Regions from separate parts of the Bifidobacterium sp. ESL0775 genome, predicted to be linked through region 1. Evidence: riboswitches for the same ligand, from Rfam matches in the RefSeq annotation. Region 1 holds a riboswitch; the other holds the start of a gene.
The links. Region 1 has a riboswitch for thiamine pyrophosphate ahead of OZX73_RS02520 (thiamine-binding protein). Riboswitches for the same ligand answer to the same signal wherever they lie in the genome.
Positions count from the first base shown of each region.

Region 2: linked by a shared signal. The riboswitch ahead of OZX73_RS03935 (ECF transporter S component) and the one ahead of OZX73_RS02520 (thiamine-binding protein) in region 1 are both predicted to bind thiamine pyrophosphate.

Region 1 covers NZ_CP113917.1:742,751-746,149, forward strand. The annotation lists gene OZX73_RS02515 (LacI family DNA-binding transcriptional regulator) at 16-1,071, opposite strand; gene OZX73_RS02520 (thiamine-binding protein) at 1,159-1,536, opposite strand; TPP riboswitch at 1,655-1,758, opposite strand; gene OZX73_RS02525 (hypothetical protein) at 1,969-3,276, shown strand.
Region 2 covers NZ_CP113917.1:1,113,930-1,117,328, forward strand. The annotation lists gene OZX73_RS03925 (DUF3043 domain-containing protein) at 1-90, opposite strand, end outside; gene OZX73_RS03930 (dipeptidase) at 237-1,604, shown strand; TPP riboswitch at 2,077-2,198, shown strand; gene OZX73_RS03935 (ECF transporter S component) at 2,248-2,877, shown strand; gene OZX73_RS03940 (ATP-binding cassette domain-containing protein) at 2,962-3,399, shown strand, end outside.

The DNA of each region.
Region 1 (3,399 bases):
GGAGTCATAACGAAATCAGCCCTTGTTCGCGCCGACCACCGACTCGTTCTCGATCAGCTGGCAGTGGATGCAGGCGGGGATCGCGGAGTTGATCGGCGGCAGGTCGATGAGGTTCTTGGGAAACGGGTCGTTGCCCAGCGAGCGCTTCTCAATCAGCGAGACCAGCTTGCACACCGCCCAATAGCCTATTTCGTAATACGGCATGGCGATGGTGGTGAGCTTGGGGGAGAAGGTGTCGGCGACGTTGCTGTTGTTGCCCACACCGATCACGGAGATGTCCTTGCCCACCGTCAGGCCGCGGCGTGCGGCGCATTCGTAGATGTACCAGGCGCGTGCGTCATCATAGCAGAAGAAGGCGTCGGGCTTCTCCGTGTCGAAAAGCTCCGAGACGCGGCGCAGGGCCTCGCCATCCTGCGAGACGTTGACCACGAGGTCCTTGTCGAAGCCGATCTTGGCCTCCTTGATGGCCTTGCGGTAGCCCTCGATGCGGGTGGCCTGGGCGATGGTCGGCTCGTCGTTGCCGATGTAGGCGATCTTCTTGGCGCCGGCGTCGATCAGCCTCTTGGTGGCGTCGTAGCCGATGGCGAACTCGTCCGGCTCGACGATGGGGAAGCGGTTGTCGACGGTGTTGGTGGAGATGAGCACGAGCGGGGAATGGACGAGGTCCTCCGGCACTTCGGTGACCTGGCTGGAAGGCTTGGAATAGAGAAACCCGTCCATGCCGTAGCGCTGGAGCACGTTGATCTGCTCGGCCTGGCTCGCCGAACCGTCCGTGTCGACGAAGAGGATGATGTAGCCGTAATGGCTTGCGGCGTCCTGCGCGCCCTGGAGGGTCTGCGCAGTGTAGGGAATGTTGTAGATGTCTTCGGCGATGAACCCAAGGATGCCGGTCTTGCTGGTGCGCAGGCTTCGGGCCATCGGATTGGGCTTGTAACCCAGCTCATCCGCGATCTGCCGCACCTTCGTGGCGATTTTGGGCTTCACACGTCCGGCATCTCTGTTGTTGAGTACCAAGGAGACAGTGGAGATTGAAACTCCGGCCTTCTCCGCGACGTTTTTCATTGTCAGCATGGTTTTAAATTTATACCCCTTTGAGGACGAAATAAAACTTCATGACGGCTTTTTGCGTTATCCACCTATTCCGCGGCAAACAGTGGTTTATTTCGTTTGACTCAGGATTTCGTCAACGAGCTTCTGCTTTTCTTTGATTTGGCCGGAGAAACCAGGGCGGATGTCAAGTTTGAGGGTGACGCCGGTGCGATAGCCCTGTTCGGCGAGGACCATCGTCGCGTCGCGCACGGTTTTGAGCACGTCGTCGAGGTCGCCCTCGATGTTGGTGAACATGGCGTTGGTCTCGTTGGGCAGGCCGGATTCGCGGATGACGTTTACCGCCTGCGCCACGTACTCACTGGCCTCGGAACCGGTGCCTGACGGGGCGATGGCCACTGCGGCGACGGTGTTGATGTAGGGTTTGCCGGTTTCCGGGTCGGTTGGGACGGTCTGTTTTACGGCGTTGCGGTTGGTTGGGTTGCTCATAGTATGTTCCTTGTTTGTTGTATTGCTTATGATTGTTGAATGGCTATTATGTGGTTATGACCGGCTATGAGAATGGATTGAGGGTCGAATAACCACTTCATGGTAATGAATCATGACGTATTGTCCATAAATCGCTCCCTACGCTGGTGTTGACCATCAGGTTCAAAGGGTCTGGCGATTTCGCCACTCTCAACCCGCTGCCGGGTTCCCCTGCTTGCAGTTGTACGGTAGGTGGCCGCACGGACATACTGACGTATTCGACGAGCCAATTGAAAGTTCGAAATCGTAGAAATACTTTATTCAAGACGCGTTAATCACGGTACTTTGCGCGGTTGTTCTACATCGGTTCTTTAGGTTTTGACAGTTTTTTCGGGTTATGGTATTTTCATTTAAATTCTTCATTCAGAAGAATTTAAATCAGAATAGAAGGAGATGATGATGAGAGGTTTCAGAGCGCCGAGAAGCGGAATTATTGCGGCTATTGGTTTCGTCGTTGCGTTGGCTATGTGCATGGTATTGGCTATTGCTAGTCCTGAAAAAGCGATGGCAGACACGGCGGGCGATACTGATGTTTTGACGTTGGGTAAGGTTGCAGAGGACACGCTTGCTCCTCCTGTCGTGTCTTCGTCTGAAAGAATAGGTCGGTCGAACGATGTCGCGGCAATCGCAGATGCGGCGGGTAATTACAATCCGAACGATGCAACATCGGCACTGGATTTGGCTCAAGCGGCTTCTGCCGCAAATATTGTCGATCTGAAAGAGACTGATCAAGTCGGAAAGGGTTCGAAGCAGGCCGAAGCCGAGATTCAGGCTGGAAAGATTAATGTGGATGGTTCTGGAACATTGACTTCTACTAATTCCTCAGGTGTAGCTGTTTCAATTAAACCAATTGGTGATGGGGACGGTGCCAATTTGGTGGATGGTTCCGTGGTCAGCAGCGATCAGGGAAACGCAACCAGTACAGTCACTTCAGCCACGGACAAGGGGATTCAAACTGTAGCCATACTTGCCAACGAAGATGCTCCTAAGGAAATTCCCTTTTCTTATAGCCTTCCAAAAGGGGCGAAATTCGAGCAGCAAACAGATGGCTCCGTGTATGTGAAAGCTCCGGTCACCGCTCAAGTTGCACCACAATCAGAGATTGAGCGTTATGAAAACGCTGTCAAAAGTGTGATTGGCGATTCCACTGACACTGTCCAACTTACTGATGAGCAGTTTGCTGAGCTGGCTGCAATTCCAGAGGAAAAAACCAAGGCGGTGACAACAGAGCAAATTGTATCTACCATTTCTACACCTTGGGCGGTGGATGCCAATGGCATGTCAATTCCCACGCACTATAAGATTTCTGGGAATACCCTTACCCAAGTTGTGGAAAGCAGTACAGATACGGCATTCCCTGTCACTGCAGATCCGAGTTGGTGGTGGTGGGTGGCTAATGCAGCCAGCTGCGCAATGGGTATTGGCTCGTTTGCGGTAGCCGCGTCTAAAGTCTCCCGTGTTTTATATGTTGCACGGCATGCGCGACCACAATCGGCCTTGGCTCAACTATTTAATCGATATGGGTGGAATTTGGTCAGTGCCATTTTGTCATTTGTGACGAGTGGGGGGAATCCGGTAAATATCAATGGTTCACTGAAAGCCGCGGCGAAGGCGGCCTTGCGGAACAGCGGTGCTCTTATCCTTAATGCATTGGGTATAGGAGGATGTTGGAGAATATTGTCCTACATTATCTGGAGATAAGATGCAGCATTTTATGATTAACGTTGGATGTATTGCATGGCTGATATTCATGGGATTTGCAATGGCCGGTACGATTCTGGTTTGGGCATGTCCATTTGATGAATTAACTACGAGATTTGATGG
Region 2 (3,399 bases), 370 kb from region 1:
GGGATGGCCCTTGCCCTCCTGCTCCGGTTGTTCGTCGGACTGTTGCGCCGATTCCTTGCTCTTGTCCTTGTTGAAAGGATTCCATGTCATGGTTTTGAGACTACGGGAAAGCCTCGACTCGCTCGGGTCGCGAATCGTCTTGGTATGGCTCGTTTTTCACCGGTTTCTGGCGTTTTTCGTGGGGCTGTGTGATTATCGAAGTGGATATGACTGAATCTCAAGAAAAGGAGCATGACATGGCTGCGTTGGCTGTTGAAGAGGTACGTTCGCGTGTGGACGGCGATTTCGGGCGGATCGTCGATTTGCTGAGCAAAAAGGTGGCACTGAAATCCATCTCGGCCGAAGGCATCACCGGCGAGCACATGCGTCGTTCGGCGCAATTCGTGGCCGATGAACTGCGCGCACGCGGCGTGGATGCCAAAGTGGTCCAGTCCAAGAACCCCGACGGCACTCCGGGCGCCTTTGAGGTTGTCGGCTCGAAGATCGTCGATCCCAACGCGCCGACCGTCTTGCTGTATGCGCACCATGACGTCCAGCCGGTGCCGGACGCCTCCGCATGGGACACCGACCCGTTTGTGGCCACCGAGGTCGATGGCCGTCTTTACGGACGCGGCGCGACCGATGACGGCGGCGGCATCGCCATCCATTCCGGCGCGCTGCATGCGCTCGGCGACGACCTCAAGGTCAATATCAAGGTCTTCATCGAAGGCGAGGAGGAGATGGGCTCGCCGAGCTTCATCCCCTTCATCGAGGCGCATCAGGACGAATTCGACTCCGACGTGATCATCGTGGCCGATTCCGGCAACTGGAGCGCCGAGATCCCCAGCCTCACCACGAGCCTGCGTGGCAACACCGATCTGGATGTCACCGTCAAGGCCTTGGAGCATCCGGTGCATTCCGGCCAATTCGGCGGCCCGATCCTCGACACCAACACGCTCTCGTCCATGTTGATTGCCTCGATGTATGACAAAGATGGTGCTTTGGATATTCCGGGACTGGAAGGTGGAGACCCGGTCGGCGGGCTCCAGCGCGACCTCGACGAGGCCAGTGTGCGGGCCGATTCCGGTGTGGTCGACTCCTATCGTTTCGCCGGCACCGGCTCATTGGCCTCGCGCCTGTGGACCAAGCCGAGCATCTCTGTCATCGGCTTCGACGCGCATCCGGTCGAAGGCTCGTTCAATGTCATCGCCAACGAGACCCGCTTCCGCCTCTCCATCCGCACCGCCCCTGGCCAGCGTCACGAAGAAGCGGCCAAGGCCGTCACCGACTTCCTCACCTCGCACGTGCCGTTCGGCGCCGAAGTCACGGTCTCGACGCTCGATGGCGGCATGGGCTGGAGCATGGATCCCAATGCCGAGGCCACGCAGGACGCGCTCGAGTCGATGCGTGAGGCGTTCGGCGTTAATCCGATCAACAAGGGCGAAGGCGGCTCGATCCCGTTCATCCCCGAACTGCAGCGCATCTTCCCGAAGGCCCAGGTCCTGGTCACCGGCCCCGAAGACCCCAAGGGCAACGCCCACAGCCCCAACGAGTCCGTCGACCTCACGAGCCTCAAAAACAACGTGATCACCGAGGCCCTGATCCTAGACAAACTGGCGAAGTAAGCAACATACTCGCTCGTCCCAACGGTTAGTCGTGGCGGAGCGGGATATACAATGTTCGGGACGCTCCTTGGCCGCTCGGCCGTGTCTTACGCCCGAACATCGCATATCCCGCTCCGCCACTAATGTATGAGGTTCCCTACTAGCTGTAACCGTAAAAATGATAAAGACCAAGGTCGATGTCACTGAAAGCGAATAGCTGCCGCATGCTCTAGGTCTTTTGCTATAGGTGGGCGCAATTGCGAGACCGCTGTCAATAGATTTCTTACTTCTGCGGCAGCTATTCGCTGGTGAGCCGCCTCCCGCAAGTACCTGTCAGTCAGATTCTTCCGCTACGCATTAGTGTGGGGTTGGGGCATGCGATGCTCGACCGTAAAGACTTGGCCAGAGCGGCCCGGAGCGTGTCGAGCATTGTATGCCCCAACCCCACACGACTCACGTCTCAAGATGTTTGACAGGGGATTGCTCTAGGATGACGAATTGACACGGGGGCTGTCTGCCTGCGCAAGCTGGCAGATGGCTGAGATGAGGATTTCCTCGACCGAATGAACGTGAGTCCGGACAATGCCGGCGCACGGACGTCTCTCTTTTCCCGTGCCTTATATGCGCGCCGATAGGCGGTGCGCACAGTGGAAAGGCACAAATCATGTCATCATCGAATCAAACGACCGTCATCTCGAAACCGAACCTCAAATGGCGCGTGGTCGATATCGCCGTCGCCTCGGTCATCGGCGTCGCCAGCGCGTTGATCTATTGGGCCGCGGCGTTGCTCTATGGCCCGGTCGCCTCGCCTCTTGACGCACTCGTTCCCGGGCTCGGAGGCCTGATGAACGGCTTCTGGCTCTTCGCCGGCCCCCTCGCCGCGGTCATCGTGCGCAAGCCGGGAGCCGCAATATACGCCGAAGTCGTCGCGGGAGTGCTCGAAGCGCTCTGGGGCAACACCTGGGGCGGCATGCAGACGTTTCTCATCGCGTTGGTGCAGGGGATCTTCGCTGAGATCGTCTTCCTTGTGGTGATGTACAAGGTCTGGAACCTCGTCACGGTCACGCTTTCCGGGACGATTTCCGCCATCAGCTGCTGGGCCTACACCTTCTTCACAAATCTGCAGGGATTCAAGATCACCGGCGTCTACGGCATCTGGAACCTCGTCGCCACGGTGATTTCCGGGGCGTTGGTGGCAGGCGTGCTGATGTGGTACCTCTACATCGCCATCGCCAAGACCGGCGCGATCGACAAGTTCGCCTCGGGCCGTCAGGTCCGTGCCTCATCCAAGTGAGCGTATTCATTAGGATTTTAGGTATCGATGGGAGAACGTATGCAAGGCGAGCAATCGAAGACATCCGATAGCCGAGAAGATGGCATGACGGTACAGTCCGTTTCGCATGCCAACGCGGCTATTGCCTCGACGGTTCCGCAGGATGGGGAACCTGCTGCCAGTACGGCTTCTCCCAAGGTGCCGCCCGCTTCGATCCGTTTCGAGAACTGGGGCTATCGTCACGCCTCACGCCGGCATTTCGCCGTGCGCGGCCTCAATCTTGACATCAAGCCAGGCGAGCGTGTGCTTTTGCTTGGGGCCTCAGGCATCGGCAAGTCGACGATACTGGAAGGCGCTTCCGGCCTGCTTGGCGGGGATGTGGTGGAAGCCACGAACGAAGGCGGACAAGGCGAAACCGGCCAGGTCGTCGCCGTCGAGGATTCGGAAGGCGGGGTGACCGAAGGCGGTGTCTTCATCGATGGCGACGTTCCGGCCGCCTGCGCCCATGGCCGGGTCGGACTCGTTTTGCAGGACCCCGACGCG